2 regions of the Yimella sp. NH-Cas1 genome follow, and region 1 is predicted to be linked to the other one. Evidence: predicted binding sites of a transcription regulator. Region 1 holds the regulator's gene; the other holds the start of a gene.
The links. The regulator Rex, encoded in region 1, represses fermentation and respiration genes when NADH is low (regulators of the CRP and FNR family bind a similar motif). The targets are predictions, from matches to a motif close to CTTGTGAANNNNTTCACAAG.

Region 1 (10,521 bases):
TGGATCGGCACAACGGCCTTCCCCTTCGCGACTTCGCCGGTGCCGACCAACCGTCCGCGGTCGTACGCCTTCACCGCCGTGTCATCGGCGGCGTGCTTCACCTCCACACCGAGCGCGACGCGATCAGCGGTGACGGGCACAGGGACGACGCGGGTCAGCTTCGGCGCCGCTTCAGCAGCAGCCACGGCGGAGCCGGCAACTGTGAGCATGCTTGCTGCCGCGGTGGCACCGGCGGCGATGGAGAGCAGTCTCATCGGGTGGCCTCCCAATCGAAGGTTCGAGCGGACTCTTCCAGGTCGAGGGTACGCGGGTCAGCCCAGACGGCGCGCGACCTCGGCGGCGTAGTAGGTCAGGATGATCTGCGCACCCGCACGCTTGATCGCGGTCAACTGCTCGGTCACCATCCGGTCGCGGTCGATCCACCCGTTCGCGGCAGCGGCCTCGATCATCGCCATCTCGCCACTGACGTGGTACGCGGCGACCGGCACGTCGGACGTCTGCTTCACCGCGGCGATGACGTCGAGGTAGAGAGTCGCCGGCTTCACCATCACGATATCGGCGCCCTGTTCGATGTCGAGGCGTACTTCGCGCAACGACTCGGTGAGATTGCCCGGGTCCTGCTGGTAGGTCGCACGGTCACCCTGCAGCGCGGAGTCGACGGCCTCGCGGAAGGGTCCGTAGGCGGCGGACGCGTACTTGGCGGCGTACGCCAGCACAATCACGTCGGTGAAGCCCGCGTCGTCGAGTGCGGCCCGCACGACCTCGACCTGGCCGTCCATCATGCCGCTCGGGCCGACGACGTGAGCGCCGGCTCGTGCCTGCGCAACCGCCATCCGTCCGTAGATCTCCAGCGTCGCGTCGTTGTCGACGGCACCGGTCTCGGTGAGCACACCGCAGTGTCCGTGCGAGGTGAACTCGTCCAGGCACAGGTCGGCCATGAGCACCGTCGACGCACCGAATTCGTCCCGCAAGCGACGCAGCGCGACATTGAGAATGCCGTCCGGATCCGTTGCGCCCGAACCGATCTCGTCACGCTCGGCCGGAACGCCGAACACCATCAGGCCACCGACGCCGGCGTCGATCGCCTCGCGTGCGGCCTCCACCAGCGAGTCGAGCGTGTGCTGCACGACTCCCGGCATCGACGAGATCGGCGCCGGCTCGCTGATGCCCTCCTTCACGAAGAGCGGGAGCACCAGGTCAGCCGGGTGCAGACGCGTCTGCGACACCCACCGGCGCACAGCCGGACTCTGCCGCAGACGGCGCGGACGGACGATCGGGTTCACGGCTTCTCCTTGCTCTGTCGGACAAACGCCGAGTGGCCGGGCTATGAACGGGTGGCCGGGCCATAGCTCGGCCACTGGTTCATAGCCCGGCCACTCGGTGAAGGTTTCGGATCAGGCCTTGGCCTTGCGGCGCGAGGTGGTGCGCCGCTCGCTCGGGCGACGGACCGCCTCACCGGCCTCGGCGGCCGACAGGGCGAGGCTTCGACCGAAGTCGGCCAGCGCGTCCACCAGTGCTTCGGCGGACGGCTCCGGCGACATGACGTCGACGCGCAGACCGTGCTCCTCGGCGGTCTTGGCGGTGGCCGGACCGATGCACGCGACGATGGTCGTGGCGTGCGGCTTGCCCGCGATGCCGACCAGGTTGCGCACGGTCGAGGACGAGGTGAAGCAGACCGCATCGAATTTGCCGGTCTTGATCGCCTCACGCACCTCGGGGGCCGGCGGCGCGGCGCGCACGGTGCGGTACGCGGTCACGTCGTCGACCTCCCAGCCGATCTCCTGCAGACCGGCCACAAGGGTGTCGGTCGCGATGTCGGCGCGCGGCAGGAAGACTCGGTTGATCGGGTCGAGCAACTCGTCGAACTCCGGCCATTCCTCCAGCAGGCCCTTGGCCGACTGCTCACCGGACGGGACCAGGTCGGGCTGAAGGCCCCACTCGCGCAACGCTTCTGCGGTCACGCCACCGACAGCGGCGATCTTCAGACCGGCGAACGCCCGGGCGTCGAGACCGAACTCCTCGAACTTCTCGCGCACGGCCCGAACCGCGTTCTGGGAGGTGAAGCCGATCCACTCGTAGCGACCGGTCACCAAACCCTTGATCGCGCGCTCCATCTGCTGCGGGGTGCGCGGCGGCTCGACGCTGATCGTCGGAACGACGTCACTGGACGCCCCGAAGTCGCCGAGGCGCTCGGTCATCGAACCGGCCTGGTCCTTGGTGCGCGGCACCAGGACGTTCCACCCGAACAGCGGCTTGTTCTCCCACCACGACAACGTCTCGCGGTAGTCGACCGGTGAACCGACGACGGCGACCAGTTGGGCATCGTCGGCGAGCAACTTCAGGCCGGCGTCGACGGTGTCGAGGGTGAAGGTGTGCGTCTTCTGGTGGATGGTCGTGCCGTCGACGGTCACCGCGACCGCGGTCTCGGCGTCCCGTCCGGCTTCGAGGAGTCGGGCGAAGCTGGTGCGCAGGGTGTCCACGGTGCCGAAGAGCACGACGGTCGTGTCAGCTGCGGCCGACTTGGCGTAGTCGACCTTGGAGTCGCCCGGCGAGAGCAGGTGCACCGCGCGAGAACCGTTGTGCGTCAGCGGAATACCTGCGTATGTCGGCACTGCGGACGCAGCGCTGACACCGGGGACGATCTCGAACGGCACCGCAGCCTTGTGCAGCGCGGACGCCTCCTCGGCGAGACCGTTGAAGGTGGCGGGGTCGCCGTCCATGAGGCGGACGACAAGAGCGTCCTTGCCCAGCTTGGCCGCGGCCTTGGCCGTCTTCACGACGAGCTTGGCACGCGAGGCGGTGGTGAGAGCCTGGCCGGCCTCGCCGTGGCCGGCGTCGACGATCTCGGTGTCCTCGCGGACGAACTTCGCGACGAAGTCCTCGCGAGCCACCCGGTCGAGGACGACGACGTCGGCGCGGCGCAGCAGGCTGGCGGCTCGCACGGTCAGCAGACCCGGGTCGCCGGGGCCGGAGCCCACGAAGGCGACTGCTGCAGGCGTCTTGGCGGTGGTGGTCACTTGTCACGCTCCATGGCGTCGGTGTTTGTTGTTCGGACTTTCGGGGCCGCCGGCCGAGCCGGCGTTGGTTGGTCGCCCGGGAGGGGGTTCGCACGCGTCGGCGACGATTTCGTACGCCCCGTGATGCTGCGCCTGTGCTTTCTGCCGGTGCTCCTCCTCGGTGCCGGCTCGCACGCTCCCCGCCACCGCATCGTCACCACCGGCGTCGGCGATGATCCGGTCCGCCCCGTCCTCCAGCAGCATCTGTGCCAGGTCGAGGCCCAGTTGTTCGGCCTTGTCGAACGGGCCGGTGATCGAGCGGCGCAGGTCATCGCTGCCGTCGGGTGCTCCGACGAACGCCCGAAGCGAGATCTCCAGGCTGCCGTCGACGTCCTCGACGACTTCGGCGAGCGCACCGACGGGTGCCGAGCACCCTGCCTTGAGTCCGAGCAGAACGGCTCGTTCGGCGGTCACGGCGGCGCGGGTGTCGGCGTCGTCGAGTGCGCCGACGATGTCGATCATCCGCCGGTCGTCCGCGCGCACCTCGATGGCGAGTGCGCCCTGCCCCGGGGCCGGCAGCATCTGCAGCGGGTCGATCGCCTCGGTGATGCGGTCCTGCCGTCCGATCCGGCGAAGCCCGGAGCAGGCCAGGATGATCGCGTCCAGTTCGCCGTCGCTGACCCGCGCCAAGCGGGAGTCGACATTGCCGCGCAGCGGCCGCACCTCGAAGCCGAGGCCGAGCGCGTTCAACGCTGCGACGCGACGCGGCGAGCCGGTGCCGATGCTCGAGCCGGGAGGAAGTTCGCCGAGGGTCAGTCCGTCGCGGGCTACCAAGGCGTCACGCGGGTCCTCTCGTCGCGGGATACCGGCGACCGTGAGGCCGGGGTGCCCCGCAGCAGGGAGGTCCTTGAGCGAGTGCACCGCGAGGTCGACCTCGCCCTGCAGCAGCGCTTCGCGCAGGGCGGCTGCGAAGACTCCCGTGCCACCGATCTGGGTCAGCGGGGCGCGGTTGGTGTCGCCCTCGGTGACGATCTCGACCAGTTCGACCTCGTGACCGAGCGCACGCAGCGCGTCGGCGACATGGCCGGACTGGGTCATCGCCAGGTGGGACCGGCGGGTGCCGAGCCGAAGTGCGCTCATGAGTCGCCTCCTACCTGTCGCGGGATGGACGACACCTTCGAGACGAAGGGGTCGATGTCGAAGAGCGTGCGCAGCAGGGAGGTGTACTCACTGCCGTCCTCGGAGCCCGCGAGTTGTTTCATCCGCACGGTCGGGGTGTGCAACAACTTCTCCACGATGCGGTGGACGCTGAGCTGCACCTGCGCGCGTTGGCGGTCGTCCAGTTCGACGCGGGAGTCCAGGCGTTCCAGTTCGGTCGCGACCACGTCGGCGGCGTACCGGCGGATCGCGGCGACGGTCGGGCCGACGGATGCGGCGCGCCGATTGAGCACGAACTCGGCGACCTCGGCGGTGACCATCTCCTCGACGGCGTGCACCTGCGAGCGCGAACCCTCGGACTCGGTGACCTCGCGCAGGTCCTCGAGCCAGAGCACGGTGACTGCGTCGAGGACGGCGACCGCGGGGTCGACGTCGCGGGGCAGGGCGAGGTCGAGGAAGACCTTCGGACGGTCGCCGCCGGTGACGTGCTCGATCTCGACGACATGTCCTACGGCTCCGGTGCAGGACACGACGAAGTCGGACTCGGCGATCGCGTCGGCACGCTCGTCCCACTCTCGCGCGGTGGCGCCGGTGGCCGCAGCCAGGCGGCGCGCGTTCTCCAGCGTCCGGCTGACGATCGTGATGTTCTCCACGCCCATCCGGCTGAGGGTGTGGGTGGCGAGCGCACTCATCGCACCCGAACCGATGACCGTCGCACGGGCCCGCTGGATCGGGCCGATCCGGTGTTCGGCGAGCGCAACTCCACGCTCGATCAGGCCCTTGCTGACCCGGTCGATCTCGGTCTCGGCGTGCACCTTCTTGCCGACGCGCAGCGCCTGCTGGGCGACGTTCTCCAGCGCACTCCCGAGGTGCCCGTGTTCGCGGCCGTCCTGCAGGGAACTGCGCAACTGACCGAGGATCTGGCTCTCGCCGATCGCGAGCGAGTCGAGCCCGGCGGCCACGGAGAACAAGTGCGCGATCGCCCGCTCCTCGTAGTGGGCGTACAGACTGTCGCCGAGCTCTTCGAGGCTGAGTCCCGTTACCGCGCAGAGCGATTCGCTGATCTGGGTGACGGCACCGTGGAAGGTGCCGACCTCGCCGTAGATCTCCACCCGGTTGCAGGTGGACACGATCATCCATTCCTCGACGTGGTCGCCGTCGCGCAGCACGGCGTCCAGCCGCGCGCCGCGCTCACCGGACAGGGCGGCGCGCTCGAGCAACTCGACGGGCGCCGAACGGTGCGACAACCCAACGACCAGGAGACTCACGAAGGAACCTCCACAAGGGGAGCAGGTTCGGGACGGGTGCGCTGATCGTGGAAGGCCAGGATCTGCAGTTCGGTGGCGAGGTCGACCTTGCGCACGGCGACCGATTCCGGCAGATCGAGCGGCTCGGAGGCGAAGTTCAGGATGGAGCGGACGCCGCGGGCCACGAGATCATCGGCGGCGGCCTGCGCAGCGTGCGGCGGCGTGGCGATCACCCCGATGACCGACTCGTCGGCGGCAGGGCGGAAGCCGTCGAAGTCGACGATCGCCAGAGCACCCACATGCATGCCGGTCAAGGCCGGGTCGTTGTCGATGAGCCAGCGCACCTCGAAGCCGCGAGTGGCGAATCCGCGGTAGTCGGCCAACGCGCGGCCGAGGTTGCCCATGCCGACGATGGCGACGGCGAAGTCGCTCTGTAGGCCCAGTTCGCGGGTGATCTCCTCCGACAGGCGCTCGACGTCGTAACCGACACCACGCACGCCGTAGGAGCCGAGGTAGGAGAGGTCCTTGCGCAGACCGGCGGAGCGAACGCCTGCGGCGTCAGCCAGTTCGTCCGAGGACACGACGTCGATCCCACGGCCGCTGAGGGCACGGAGCACCCGCAGGTACACCGGCAGCCGAGCGACGGTCGCATCCGGGATGTCCCGGCGCGACGCGGACGTGTTGGTCACAGGGAACGAATCTCCTCCCGATGAGATGGCGGCGTATACCAAACGCTCGTCATCCCTGGCACATGACCCCCCGAGAGTAAGTCCTCGTGAACGCAGGCACAAAGTCGCATGAACGCGCGAAACGTGCTACAAGGCCTCTGTGGTATAGCCACCCCCGGCCTTCGCGAACAGTTTCAGGCGGTGAGGGCAGTACGCAGTCGGGACTCGCTGACCCGCCAGTAGTCGTGCTGCTTGCCGTCGATGAGCGTGACCGGGATCAGTTCGCCGTACGTGTGCATCAGGTCGGCGTCGCCCTCGATCGAGAACTCCTCGTACTGCTCCCCCAGATCGGCGCAGACCCGCTGGATCACCGTGCGGGCGTCGTCGCACAGGTGGCAGCCGGGCTTGCCGTACAGGGTGATGCGCGCCATCAGAAGAAGACCGAACGTCGTTCCAGCAGTAGGGAGTACAGCGTCTGCTGGATGGTCTCGCGCACCTGGTCGGTGACGTCGAACAACACCATCGGGTCATCGGCGGCGGCAGAGCCGTGGTGCTCGGTCTCGATCGGCGTGCCGAACTCGATGATCCACTTGCTCGGCAACGGGATCGCACCGAGCAGGCCGAACAACGGGAACGTCGGGGTGATCGGGAAGTAGGGGAAACCGAGCAGCCTGGCCACGCTCTTGGCGTTGCCGATCATCGGGAAGATCTCCTCTGCTCCGACGATCGAACACGGGATGATCGGGGCGCCGGCACGGACGGCGGCGGACACGAAGCCACCGCGACCGAAGCGCTGCAGACGGTAGCGGTCGCTGAACGGCTTGCCGACGCCCTTGAACCCCTCGGGGAAGACGGCGACCAGTTCGTCCGATTCGAGCAAGCGCTCGGCGTCGGGGTTGGCCGCCAGCGTGGTGCCGGACTTACGGGACAACTCTCCGATGAACGGCGACTGGAAGACCAGGTCGGCTCCGAGCATCCGCACGAAACGGTGGTTCGGGTGCTCGTCATGGATCGCGACCTGGGTCATCAGTCCGTCGACCGGAACGGTGCCGGAGTGGTTCGCGACCACCAGGCCCCTGCCCTCGGCCGGGATGTTCTCGATGCCACGCACCTCGACCCGGAACCAACGCTTGTACAGCGGCCGCAGCAACGGGATCCAGATCTCGCGGGTGAACTCCTCGTCAAAACCGAAATCGTCGATCGCGTAGTCACCGTTGAGCCGTCGCCGCAGGAAGGCCAGCGCGGACGCGACCCGGCGTTCGAGGTCATCACCCGACAACCCGGCGGCAGTGCCTGCCGCGCGCAGCACCGAGATCAGCGTCTGGACGAAGATGGCCGGGTCGACCGGCAGTCCGAAGGGCAGCTTGTTCTCGAACGGATTGCCGGTGGCGGCGAACCCCTCGTCCTGATCGGGCGCCGGGTCGGGCACGACGTGCAGCGCCGGACGCGGCGACTTCGCCTTCGCCTGTACTGACGACCGGGTGGGCCGACGGGTCGTCTTCGAGCCGAGCGAGTCATCGGTTCGCGCGGCAGCACGCAGTGGCTTGGCCGCGGTCTTGCGCGGCGTCGACGCCTTGGTGGCGCGCTTGGACGCCGGTTTGGCCGATGGCGCCTGCTTCGCAGCGGATTTGGCAGCCGGCTTGCGGCCCTTGGGCTCAGCCATGCGCAGCTCCGACCAAGGCCGCGCGTCGTGATGGTGAAGCGAACACGTCGGCGAACGCCTCACGTGTGGTCAGTGCGGGCTCGAACCCGAGCTCAGTGCGCATTCGACTGGTGTCCATTCCTCGCCCGTAACACAGGAAGTCCATCTGGGACGCCGCGAAGCCCTTGAGTCCGACCCGGCGAGTGAGCTGCTCGACAAGACCGCTTGTCTGAGGCACGACCGGGACGATCGGCTTGCCTGCGATCCGCGCAGCCTGGCGGACAGTGAGCAGTCCGTCGGCCGCGATGTTGATCGTGCCGTCGAGATCGGACAATGTCGCGGCGCGCAACGCCTGCAGCGCGTCGTCGAAGTGCAGTAGTTGCATCCGTCCGTCGAACCCCATCGGTACCGGCATGATCGGCATCGAGAAGTAATCGGACAGCTGGCTACTGAAACCGCGTCCGACGACATTGGCCATGCGCAGGGTGGCGACCTGGACGTCGGGACGACGGCGCGCGAAGCCGCGCACGTAGTTCTCGACCTCCGCCGAGTCCTTGCCGAATCCACCGGCGGGCATCCGCCTGGCCTGGAGTTCTTCGGTGAACATCGCGGGGTCGCGCGGCGAGGAGCCGTAGACCGCGGACGACGACTTCACGACCAGCCGCTGCAGGGAGGACGCGCGCTGGCAGGCGGCCAACAACTGCATCGTCCCGATGACATTGATCTCCTTCTGGGAGGTGCGTCCACCGGCCTGTTTGGGGGTGAGGATCACGCCGAGGTGCAGCACTGTGTCGACGCCCTCATGGGCGATCACCTTGCCGACCATCGGGTTGCGGATGTCGGCGCGCACGAACTGGGCACGGCCCAGGCTGTGCGAGGGCGGTACCGCGTCGACCGCGATGACCTTCTCGATCTCGGGGTCACGGGACAGCAGTTCGGCGGTGCGACCACCGATCCGGCGCGAAACGCCCGTGACGAGGACGATCCGTCCCATGCTCACCCCTTTCGACGCCCCGATCCTATGCGTTCGGGACCCTACGCAAGAGGCTCCGTCCGAATCGGACGGAGCCATCTTGTGGCGAAGAAGCCTTACTTCTTGTTACGGCGCTGGTGACGCGTCTTGCGCAACAACTTGCGGTGCTTCTTCTTGGCCATGCGCTTACGGCGCTTCTTGATCACGGAACCCATGCGTCAGCGGTGTCCTAACTGGTTATCGAGGAACAGAAAAGTCAGTGGGCGCGAGCCCTTCGGGCTACTTTACGCCATCGACGGCGAGGCCGGAAAATCAGGCGGTGCCCATGTAGGACTGCTTGAGGTAGTGGTGCACCGCGTCCTCGGGTACCCGGAACGACCGACCGACACGGACGGCCGGCAGTTCACCGGCGTGCACGAGGCGGTAGACCGTCATCTTGGAGACCCGCATGATCGCGGCCACCTCGGCGACCGTCATGAATGTGGTCTCGCCGATCTGACGCTCTTGCTCCATTTAGGATCCCAGCCCTCTCGTGGCGATGGAAGCCATGGCCCAGGGCGGTCTGCGCTGAACTCATGTGGTTGATGTTGCCTTGGAGCACCTTAGGGGCAGATGTGCTCCCTTGGAAAGTTCTGGGGGACTTTGTCCATCCGACACGCCGACAGTGGCCGAAACCGCTCGAAATACTGCCCGGCCGCTCCGCATCGGTGCCCTGTGGGGTGCGATCTCAATCGAACCAGATGTCCAGGCCATGGTGCGGGAAGACCGCTTCACGGGTGGCCATCACGGCGCGGTCGACCGGGTTGTCGGGGTCGCTGCCGGTGGCCCAGGAACGGAACCAGACATGCCCGCCCTCGGCCACGCCGTCGCCCATCCGCGGCGGGCCCGGGCGCCCGACGCGCTCTGTGACGTGGTCGCGCCACTCCTGCGGGACGGGCGTCTCAAGATCGATCGGCTTGTGCGCGGCGATCGCGGTGAGGTGCGTCCACGAGCGCGGGACGACGTCGACCAGTTCGTAGCCTCCTCCGCCGAGCGCGACCCAGCGTCCGTCACAGACCTCGTGAGCCAGGTCGTGGATGGTCTCGAACGCGGTGCGCTGAGCGTCGATGCTGATCGCCATGTGCGCGAGCGGGTCGGAGTAGTGGGAGTCGCAGCCCTGCTGGGTCACCAGGATCTGCGGCTTGAACGCGCGCACCAGCGACGGCGCCACCGCGTGGATCGCCCGCAGCCAGGCAGCGTCCCCGGTGCCCGCCGGGAGTTCGAGGTTCGCAGCCGAGCCCTCGGCTTCCGGACCACCGATGTCACCGGGAAAACCGGTGCCGGGGAACAGGATTCGTCCGGTTTCGTGCACGGAGATGGTCAGCACTCGCGGGTCGTTCCAGAAGATCTGCTCGACGCCGTCGCCGTGGTGCACGTCGACGTCGATGTAGGCGACGCGTTCGACGCCGTTGTCGAGCAGCCACCTGATGCCGAGAGCGGCATCGTTGTAGATGCAGAAGCCGGCGGCGCGGTCAGCCATCGCGTGGTGCATGCCGCCGCAGTAGTTGACGCCGTGGTCGATCTCGCCCTGCCAGACGGCCTTGCACAGGTCGCGGGTCGCGACGGCGATGCGGGCGGAGGTCTCATGGATGCCGACGAAAGCCGGGTCGTCCTCGGTGCCCAGCCCGAAGCGCTCGTCGGCATTCGCCGGATCCAGGGAGGCGGCCTTGACCGCTTCGACGAAGTCGGGGCTGTGCACTCCCGTGAGAAAGGCGTCGAGATCGGGTTCGTCGTCGACACCGACCACTTCGACGCCGGGCAGGTCGAGCACGCCGAGCGCGCGTGCCAGCCGGGTGGT
Region 2 (10,521 bases), 2.2 Mb from region 1:
CGTAGCATCTCGTACTCGCGCCGGGCGATGTCTTCCTTGATCTCCTTGATCGCGATGATCCGGCCCTCGATCCGCACGAAGCGGACGACGTGTCGGGAGATGCCGCGGGGGAGGGCGGCCAGAATGTTCTCCGGCCACTCCTCGAGCGGGGTCGACCACGGCAGGTCGAGCAACGCCGGCCACGGCCGTCCAGCCCTGATGTCGAGTGCCACCGGCTCATCGTGGCACTGACACAGTGATCCATCAACGACCGAGCCCCGGCGGGCGTGTGCTCACCGGGGCTGCGTCGTTGTTCGATCGGATCAGTCGCCGAGGCGCTGACCGTTCTCGATGTCGAACAGGTGCACGTGTTCGGGCTTGGGCACGAAGTGCACGGTCTCACCCTTCATGGGCACGTTGCGGCCGTCGACACGGGCGACGAGCGGCTTGTCCGCAGCGGTTGGCTTGCTGCCGGCCAAGTGGCCGTAGATGTAGGCGTCCGCGCCGAGTTCCTCGACGACATCCACCTCGACCGCCAGTCCCTCTCCGTTGCCGGACAGGACGAGGTCCTCGGGGCGCACGCCGACGGTGATCTTGTTGCCGTTGGCGCCACCGACGGTGTCGCGGGCCACCGGGTGGACCGCGTTGCCGAACTTCACACCTGCGTCGGTGATGTCCATGTCGATGAGGTTCATCGAGGGGGAGCCGATGAAGCCGGCGACGAACACGTTGTTCGGGTGGTCGTACATGCGGCGCGGGGTGTCGACCTGCTGCAACAGACCGTCCTTGAGCACTGCGACACGGTCGCCCATCGTCATGGCCTCGACCTGGTCGTGGGTGACGTAGACGGTGGTGACGCCGAGGCGGCGCTGCAGGGAGGCGATCTGGGTGCGGGTCTGCACGCGCAGCTTGGCGTCGAGGTTCGACAGCGGCTCGTCCATCAGGAAGACCTGGGGGGAGCGGACGATGGCACGGCCCATGGCGACGCGCTGACGCTGACCACCGGAGAGCGCCTTCGGCTTGCGGTCCAGGTAAGGACGCAGGTCGAGGATGTCGGCGGCTTCCTCCACGCGCTTGCGGATCTCGCCCTTGTCGACCCCGGAGATCTTGAGCGCGAAGCCCATGTTGTCGGCGACCGTCATGTGCGGGTACAGCGCGTAGTTCTGGAAGACCATCGCCACGTCGCGCTCCTTGGGCGAGAGTGAGGTGACGTCGCGGTCGCCGATGAGGATGCGTCCGCTGTTGACCTCCTCCAGACCCGCCAGCATGCGCAGGGAGGTGGACTTTCCGCAGCCCGACGGGCCGACGAGAACCAGGAACTCGCCGTCCTGGATCTCCAGGCTCAGCTTGTCGACGGAGGGCTCGGTGGCACCCGGGTAGATCCGGGTGGCCTGGTCGTAGGTGACCGTTGCCATGGTGTGCTCCTTCACCGGCAGGAACGTGCCGGACGATCCGTTGTAAAGGTGTCTGTGAAAGAAACCGACAACGCCGGGGTTGGTGTTGTCCGTGTCACATCGTGACGTATGAACGGCAAGAAAGCCACTGATGTCGGCGGTTTCCGAATGGTCGATGGAGGCCATCGGCCCGTGATTTCAGGAGTGTTGCCGAACTGTGACCCGGTGGATGGAAAACATTGCTGCAAGATCTTGCAGAAAGTGACGTGGCGCTGGCATAGTGATCGGCATCACAGGGGGAGTCAACGGTGACCCCCTGAGCACAAGGAGAGTTCATGAAGCGCACCTTCGCTGTCGCCCTGACCGGCGCGGCCCTCGTTCTGACCGGTTGCGGCGGAGGCTCGGACTCGAGCAACACCTCCAGCACCAACACCTCGGCCGGCAGCCAGACGTCGTCGGGCTCCGCGACCGACTCGTCCGCAGCGCCGACCGCCGCCGAGACCCTCGGCACCAAGGACGCCAAGCGCGACGCCAACGCCGACCTGGTGATTTGGGCCGACGCGACGACCGCCCCGGTCGTCACCAAGCTAGCGAACCAGTTCGCGTCCAAGAACGGCGTCAAGGTCGCCGTCCAGATCTCCAACGACGTCCGCGGCCAGTACGGCACCGCGTTCAAGGCCGGTCAGGCCCCCGATGTCATCCTCGGTGCACATGACTGGATGGGTGAGCTCGTCGCCAACGGTTCGATCGCGACCCTGCAGGTGCCGGCGAACGTGATGTCCGGCTTCGACAAGAACGCCGCCGCCGCAGCCAAGTACAACAGCCAGACCTACGCCGTTCCCTACGGTGTCGAGAGCCTGGCCCTCGTCCGCAACACCGCGCTCGCGCCGACCGCGCCGAAGACGATGGCCGACCTGGTGAAGGCCGGCAAGGACTGCGTCAGCTCCAAGAAGTGCACCAACATCCTGTCCAACCAGATGGGCAAGGAGGGCAACGCCTACAACAGCTACCCCTTCCTGTCCGCGTTCGACGGCGGTGGCATCTTCGGCACCAAGGCCAACGGTGACTACGACGCCGCGAAGGTGATCGTCAACAGCGCCGGTTCGGTCAAGGGCGCGCAGGCCATGGCGGCACTGGGCAAGGAGGGCGCGCTGTCGACCAACATCGACTCGACCAACGCCGACACCCTGTTCGCCACCGGCAAGACCCCCTTCGAGATCACCGGTCCGTGGTCGATCCCCGCCTTCCAGAAGGCCGGCATCAAGTACGCCATCGACCCGCTGCCGACCCTCGAGGGCGGCGGTGCGATGAAGCCGTTCCTCGGTGTGCAGATGTTCTACGTGTCCTCCAAGGCCAAGAACACCGCGGTCGCCCAGGCCTTCGTCACCCAGTTCATGACCACCAAGGACGCCCAGGTCGCGATGTTCGAGACCGGCAAGCGTCCGCCGGCTCTGACCGCTGCGTACGAAGCGGTCAAGGGCAGCGACAAGGACGTCGAGGCGTGGGCCGCTGCCGGCAAGGAAGGCAAGCCGATGCCGAACATCCCGGCGATGAACGCCGTCTGGAAGCCGCTGGGTCTGGCGTTCGCGGACGTCGTCTCGGGCAAGGGTGGCACCCCGGCCGCTCGGATGGCCAAGGCTCAGACCGAGATCGAATCCGGCATCAAGTCCGGTCAGTGATCTGAACCGATGACGACGATGGCGGCGGCTGGTGCAGCTGCTGCCATCGTCGCTGTCAGCACCTGATCAGTCCTGATGTGCCCGAGAGAAAGACGACAATGACGACGTCGATGAGCGAGGAGACCGCAGCAGCGCTGCGCGCGGATCGCCCCAACCCGATCAGTTACCTCAAGTGGCCGATTCTCGCGGCCGTCCTGGGTGGCCTGTTCTACCTGGCGACCAAGCTCGCCGACAAGGGCTACGGCCTCGCGGTCGTCGCGACGGCGCTTGTGGCGCTGTTGGTGCTGGCCGTCTACGGCACACGCAAGGCGGTGCCGATGAAGTACCTCCTGCCCGGCCTGCTGCTGCTGCTCGGTCTGCAGGTGTGGCCGATCGTTTACACCGGCGCGACCGCGTTCACCAACTACGGCCAGGGCCACATCGCCTCCAAGGAGGAGGCGACCGGTCAGGTTGTCGCCTACTCGGTGGAGCAGGTGCCCGGTTCGCCCACGTATCAGCTCGCGGTCGCAGTGCCGAAGGACCAGCCGCTTGAGTCCGCACCGCTGCAGTTCCTGCTGACCGACGACAAGGGCAAGACCTTCCTCGGCACCAAGGACGGATTGAAGGACCTGCCGACCGACGGCCTCAAGCAGTCGACCGACGAGATGGACAAGGGCCGCATCCTCGAGGCCCCGGACTACCGGATCCTCAACCTCGGTGAGGCCAACAAGCGCAAGGACCTGCAGCAGTTCGCGGTGCCCACCGAGACCGGCGGCATCAAGGCCAACGGCATCAGTCAGGCGTTCGAGGGCCGACCGACGTTGGTCTGGGACAAGAAGTCCGACACCTTGAAGGACTCCAAGACCGGCACGGTTTACGTCGCCAAGGACGCACGTTGGGTGCCGCAGAGCGGCCAGGGTTCGCCGCTGGCCGTGGGTTGGAAGGAGAACGTCGGCTTCGACAACTTCAAGTCGCTGTTCGCCAACGAGGCGCTGCGTGGCAAGTTCCTCAGCGTCTTCGCCTGGAACATCGCCTTCCCGCTGCTGTCGGTACTGACCACCTTCGTCCTGGGCATGCTGCTCGCGCTGCTGCTCAACGACTCCCGGATCAAGGGACGCGGCATCTACCGCTCGCTGCTGATCCTCCCTTACGCCATCCCGGTGTTTGTCTCGGCGCTGGTCTGGGCCTCGATGTTCAACCAGGAGTTCGGTCTGATCAACGACCTCACCGGCCTCAACGTCGACTGGTTCGGTGACCCATGGGCCGCGCGTGCAGCGATCCTGCTGACCAACCTGTGGCTGGGTTTCCCGTACATGTTCGTCGTGTGTACCGGTGCGCTGCAGTCGATTCCGGGTGACGTGCTCGAAGCCGCGAAGATCGACGGAGCCAGCCCGATCCGCACCCTGCGCTCGGTGATCATGCCGCTGCTGCTGGTCGCCGTCGGACCGCTGCTGATCGCGTCCTTTGCGTTCAACTTCAATAACTTCGGACTGATCTATCTACTGACCGCCGGTGGCCCGTTCACCGACGGCAACTCGACGGCCGGTTCGACCGACCTGTTGATCACGATGTCCTACCGCCTCGCGATCGACGGGGCGAACCCCAACTTCGGTCTGGCGTCCGCGGTCGCCGTGATCATCTTCATCATCGTCGGTCTGCTGAGCTTCCCCGGCTTCATGAAGACCAAGGCCCTGGAAGAGGTCAACTGATGAGCGCTACTCCTGCTCCCGACCCCATGGTCGTCGCAGCCGCCACCGGTGACGACGACCCGACCAACACCCCCACCAAGCCGCGCCGCGGCTCCGGTGGTGTGTGGTGGCGGCACGCGCTCGCACTGCTGGCGCTCGCCTTCGCGATGTTCCCGATCCTGTTCGTGGTCTCGGCGGCGTTGAACCCGGCCGGATCGCTGTCGACGACCAGCCTGTTCCCGACCGGCTTCTCGTTCGACAACGTCCGGACGCTGTTCAGCGACGACGCGCGCCCGTTCCTCACCTGGTACAAGAACTCACTGTTCATCGCGCTTGTCGGCGGCGTGCTGTCGGTGTTCATCGGCGCCGCATCCGCGTACGCGTTCTCGCGGCTGCGCTTCAAGGGGCGCAGGGTCGGTCTGATGGCCCTGTTGCTGCTGCAGATGTTCCCGGCGCTGCTGGCCTTCGTGGGTCTGTACATCACCTTCAGCAAGATCGGTGAGGTGCTGCCTGCATTCGGCCTGAACACGACGCTCGGTCTGATCCTGGTCTACATGGGTGGCGCGATGGGCTCGAATGTCTGGCTGCTCAAGGGCTACTTCGACACCGTGCCGAAGGAGTTGGACGAGGCCGCGATGGTCGACGGCGCATCGCACGCGCGCATCTTCTTCACGATGACGCTGCGCCTGGTGACACCGATCCTGGTGACCGTCTTCATGCTGTCGTTCGTCGGCTTGTTCGGTGAGTTCATGCTCGCGTCGATCTTCCTGACCGAGAAGGACGCCCAGACGCTCGGCGTCGGACTGTGGGGCATGACGAAGGGCAACGAGCGCAACGCCCTGTTCGGCCAGTTCGCGGCCGGATCGGTGCTGAGCTCGATCCCGATCATGGTGCTCTACCTGGTGTTCCAGCGTCAGCTGGTCGGCGGCCTCACGCAAGGCTCGGTGAAGTAATGCCGACGCCGGACCTCCTGGCCCGGCCGCACCACGACGGTTCTGCGCTGTACGTCGACCGCGCGGCGCCCGCTCCCGGTGAGCGGGTGACCGTGCGGGTCCGCGTGCCCCACGGCCACGACATCGACCAGATGCACGTGCGCCAAGTGACCGACGGCGAACCCGAGTTCTCGGCCGCCCGAATCACCTCCCGCACCGCGACCGACACCTGGTGGAGCGCGGACGTCGTCTGTCACAACCCGGTGACCTCATACCGCTTCATCATGAGCGGTCCGACGGACGGTTACCTCTGGCTGGACGCCGCCGGCCTGTCCCGGCGTGACGTCCCGGACGTCTTCGACTTCCGCCTGACCACCTTCGGCCTGGCCCCGGATTGGGCTCGGCACGGTGTCGTCTACCAGGTGTTCCCCGACCGCTTTGCGAAGGCGGGCGATCGCCCCGCGCCCGAGTGGGCCGAGCCGGCCGACTGGAGCGACCCGGTCGACACACGGCGGGGACATATCGGTGCCCAGTGGTACGGCGGCGACCTCGCCGGCGTCGAGCTGCACCTCGATCACCTCGAGCGGCTCGGTGTCACCACGCTCTACCTGACCCCGGTCTTCCCCGCGCGTTCCAACCACCGGTACGACGCCGCGACGTTCGATGCCGTCGACCCGGTGCTCGGCGGCGACGAGGCCTTCGCGTCGCTGGTGCGTGCCGCGCATGCTCGCGGATTGCGCGTGCTGGGTGACATCACCACGAACCACACCGGCGTCACGCATGACTGGTTCATCGCGGCGTCCGCGGATCCGGCTGCCCCCCAACGAGATCACTACTTCTTCGACGAGCAGGGTGACTACGAGAAGTGGCTCGGTGTATCGAGCCTTCCCAAGCTCAACCACGCGTCGCCGACGCTGCGCGAGGAACTCTTCGACCGTCCTGAGGCACCGGTTCGCCGCTGGCTCGCAGGGGACTCGGGGCTGGACGGTTGGCGGGTCGACGTCGCGAACATGACCGGACGGTTGCGTGACCACGACGTCAACCACGAGGTTGCTGCCCACATGCGCGCGACCGTCGTCGATGCCAAGCCCGATGCGTATCTCGTCGGCGAGCACGCCCACGATCACTACCTGGACGCGTCCGGCGAGGGTTGGCACGGAGTCATGAACTACTCCGGGTTCACCCGTCCGGTATGGACCTGGTTGCGCGACAAGGACTTTGCTCCGTCGTTCCTCGGGAACCCGTTGATGGTGCCGCGGCTCGGAGGTCCCGACGTCGTCGACACCATGACCGAGTTCAACGCGATGGTGCCCTGGTCGACCCGGCGGGCGAACTTCAACCTGGTCGGGTCGCACGACACCACCAGGGTGCGGACTCTGGTCGGCGCCGACACGCGCCAGGTCGGTGTGGCGCTGACGCTGGTGATGGCGATGCCGGGCATCCCGATGATCACGTACGGCGACGAGATCGGCATGGAGGGCGCCTTCGCCGAAGACGGCCGCCGTCCGATGCCGTGGAACGAATCCGATTGGGATTCACAGATTTTCGACGATGCCCAGCAGCTGGTCGCCGCCCGGAGGGACTCGGCGGCTCTGCGCGACGGCGGTCTGCGGTGGGTGCGCGTCGAGGACGACACGATCACGTTTCTGCGTGAGGTCGCGGGGGAGTCGGTGCTGGTGCACGTCGCCCGTGACGCCGGTACGAGCCTCGAGCTGGACGAAAAAGACCTTCCCGGTATCGGTGGCGGGCGACTGCTCGCCGGGCGCGGGATCAGTGCCGACGGATCGGGGATCCGGGTGGAGACGAACGGCCCGGGCTTCGCGCTGTGGCTCTGGAAGGACGGGGGCCGTCATGGCGAAGCTCTCTGACATCGCCGCACATGCAGGCGTGAGTGAGGCGACCGTCAGTCGCGTTCTCAACGACAAGGGCAATGTGTCCGACTCGACCCGGGATGTCGTGCTCACCTCGATCGACGTTCTTGGCTACGAACGGCCGAGCAACCTGCGGCGGCACGCCGTCGGCATGGTCGGGATCATCGTCCCCGAACTCACCAACCCGGTGTTCGCGATGATCGCGCAGACCCTCCAGGGGCGCTTCTCCGCCCACGGCTACACCAGCGTCCTGTGTACGCAGGCGCCCGGCGGTGCCCAGGAGGAGGAGTACGTCCAAATGCTGCAGGAGCGCGGTGTTGCCGGGGTGGTGTTCGTCAGCGGTCGCCACGCCGACACGACGGCGGACATCTCGCACTACGCGCGACTGTGCGAGCGCGGTCTGCCGATGGTGATGGTCAACGGGCACCGGGACGAGATCGACGCGCCGTCGCTGTCGACCAACGAAGCGAGCTCGGTTCGGATGGCGCTGCATCACCTGCGCCAGCTCGGGCACACCCGGATCGGTCTGGCGACCGGCCAGTCGCGCTACCTGCCGAGTCTGCGCAAGGTGGAGGAGTTCCAGCGACAGGCGGGGAACGACGGCGGTCTGGCGATCGAACAGACCTGGTTCTCGGTGGAAGGCGGCGAGCTCGCCGGGCGGCGTCTGCTCGAACGCGGTGTCACCGCGATCATCTGCGGATCCGACATGATGGCGCTCGGAGCGATCAAAGCGGCTGAGCTGCAGGGGTTTTCGGTGCCAGCCGATGTTTCGGTGGTGGGTTACGACGGGTCCCTGCTCACCCAGCACACCTCCCCGCCACTGACCACGATCCGACAGGACATCAGCGGCCTGAGCGGTGCGATCGTGCACGCGCTCTCTGAGGAGATCGCCGGTCATCGGCACCCGCGTGGCGAGATGCTCTTCGATCCCGAGCTCGTCGCTCGCGGGTCGACGGCTCCTGCGCGACCGGTCGCGACCACGGCCTGAGACGTCCGCGTCCGCTGAGGCCGAAACCGGTGTGACGAGGGTTACATTCGGCTCATGCGTATTTCGGATGTGCTGCGAGGCAAAGGAACTGACGTCGTCACCATTCCCGGCTCGGCCTCGGTGGCCGATCTCGTAGCGCTGTTGCGCGACAAGGGCATCGGAGCGGTGGTGGTGGTCGACGAGGCCGACTCCGAGAGGATCGCCGGCATCGTCAGTGAACGCGACGTCGTGCGCCGTCTCGCCGACCGCGCCGACGGGCTGATGGAACTCCCGGTCAGTGAGGTCATGACTGCCGACGTGCACACCTGCGGTCAGGGCGACGAACTGAACGAGGTCGCGGTGAAGATGACCGATCGACGTATCCGTCATCTTCCGGTCGTCGAAGAGGGGCGCCTGAACTCGATCGTCAGCATCGGTGACGTCGTCAAGGCGCGCCTGGGTGAGTTGCAGGCCGAGCGGGACGCACTCGAGGGTTACATCAGTTCCTGACCCGGCCCGGGGAAACTCCTGTCGCCCGGTGTCCGTTGCCCCCGTGGGGCGTGCCTGTCCACCCCCATGAGACGCACGACCTACGGTGGAGCCATGACGCCTGCACGACCCGAGTCCACGACGAGCGGCCACCGCTTGCCCGGTGGCCGGCCGCGCAGACCCGCTCAGGTCGACGGTGACGAGACCACCGAGTTCACCCCGGCGTCGGACGCGGGACTGCGCGATCCCGTTGTTGCGGAAGGGGCGCCAGGGGGGCGCCGGATCGGACCGTACCGACTGCTCGGACGCCTGGGGGAGGGCGGCATGGGCGTCGTGTTCCGGGCCCTCGCCCCGAACGGCGACGAGGTCGCGATCAAGGTGCTGCGAGCCCACGTCGCCTATGACGAGAAGGCCCGCGAGCGACTGCGGCGCGAGGTCAGCTCCCTGTCGCGCGTGCGGGCACCCGGTGTCGCGGGAGTCATCGATGCGGACGCCGACGGGGACCAGCCCTATCTGGTCACCCAGTACGTTCCGGGCCCACCGCTCGATGAGGTCGTGGACGAACGCGGTCCGCTCGGTGCCGAGCAGTTGGCCCGACTGGGTCGGGGTCTCGCCGAGGCTCTGGATGCGATTCACTCCGCGGGCGTCGTGCACCGCGATCTGAAGCCCGGCAACGTGTTGATGGTCGGTGACGAACCGGTCCTCATCGATTTCGGCATCGCCCACATCGGCGACGACTCGCGACTGACGCAGACCGGGCTGGTCATGGGAACGCCCGGTTACCTGTCGCCGGAGATCATCGACGGCGCCGCCGTCGGCCCGGCCACCGACTGGTGGGGTTGGGCGGCAACGCTGGCCTACGCCGCGTCCGGCAGGGCACCGTTCGGCAAGGGTCCGATGCCGGTCATTCTCGACCGGGTCGCCCGCGGCCAGGCCGATCTGACGAACGTGGACCCGCGCATCCGGCCGCTGCTGGAAGCCGCGCTGTCGCCCGACCCGTACCAGCGTCCGTCGGCAGGGGAGATCCTGCGCGAACTCGACGTCTTCGCCCGAGGTGGGATGACCGGTGAGATCGTCCAACGTCATTCGCGGCGCCCGGCAACGTCACCTCGTGGTCAACAGTCGGCGGCAAAACCGTTGCATCACAAGGAAGCTCCGGTTCGCACCCAGCACCCCCGCACCGAGTGGATCCAGCCGCAGCAACGCCTCGACGCGCCGCCGGTGGCGTGGGGCGCAGTGCCGACCGAGCAGCAATCCGCTCCTGCGCGCGACCCGCGGATCGGCCAGCCGGCCCGTACCTGGACACTCCTGGCGCTGATGCTCGCGACGGTGGGACTGTCGATGGTGCTGCCGATCGTCGCGTGGTTCGCGATCTTGGCGTGGGTGTTCGCCGCCCGCTGGAACGACAAGTCGATCACCTCGATGGTGCTGCGTCGGTACGCTGCCGGACCTCGCCGCAGCGACACCGCCGTCGCCATGGCGCTGTCGCCCTGGCACGCGCTCGTCTCGGCGTTCTCCACCCTGCTGGTCGCGATCATCCCGG

Region 2: a site for Rex is predicted at 1,651-1,670, ahead of ugpC (sn-glycerol-3-phosphate ABC transporter ATP-binding protein UgpC). Genes of this name have one in related genera too.

The regions. Positions count from the first base shown of each region.
Region 1 covers NZ_JAKSGG010000003.1:2,497,715-2,508,235, forward strand. Annotated here, with positions in the region: gene MF407_RS12315 (M15 family metallopeptidase) at 1-254, opposite strand, end outside; gene hemB (porphobilinogen synthase) at 312-1,283, opposite strand; gene MF407_RS12325 (bifunctional uroporphyrinogen-III C-methyltransferase/uroporphyrinogen-III synthase) at 1,395-3,017, opposite strand; gene hemC (hydroxymethylbilane synthase) at 3,021-4,136, opposite strand; gene MF407_RS12335 (glutamyl-tRNA reductase) at 4,133-5,422, opposite strand; gene MF407_RS12340 (redox-sensing transcriptional repressor Rex) at 5,419-6,090, opposite strand; gene MF407_RS12345 (glutaredoxin family protein) at 6,264-6,500, opposite strand; gene MF407_RS12350 (lysophospholipid acyltransferase family protein) at 6,500-7,732, opposite strand; gene MF407_RS12355 (NAD-dependent epimerase/dehydratase family protein) at 7,725-8,705, opposite strand; gene MF407_RS12360 (AURKAIP1/COX24 domain-containing protein) at 8,801-8,899, opposite strand; gene MF407_RS12365 (helix-turn-helix domain-containing protein) at 8,997-9,197, opposite strand; gene MF407_RS12370 (acetoin utilization protein AcuC) at 9,412-10,521, opposite strand, start outside.
Region 2 covers NZ_JAKSGG010000003.1:343,704-354,224, forward strand. Annotated here, with positions in the region: gene MF407_RS02040 (DUF4032 domain-containing protein) at 1-212, opposite strand, end outside; gene ugpC (sn-glycerol-3-phosphate ABC transporter ATP-binding protein UgpC) at 303-1,394, opposite strand; gene MF407_RS02050 (maltose ABC transporter substrate-binding protein) at 1,709-3,052, shown strand; gene MF407_RS02055 (ABC transporter permease subunit) at 3,163-4,740, shown strand; gene MF407_RS02060 (sugar ABC transporter permease) at 4,740-5,672, shown strand; gene MF407_RS02065 (glycoside hydrolase family 13 protein) at 5,672-7,519, shown strand; gene MF407_RS02070 (LacI family DNA-binding transcriptional regulator) at 7,503-8,510, shown strand; gene MF407_RS02075 (CBS domain-containing protein) at 8,565-8,999, shown strand; gene MF407_RS02080 (serine/threonine-protein kinase) at 9,093-10,521, shown strand, end outside.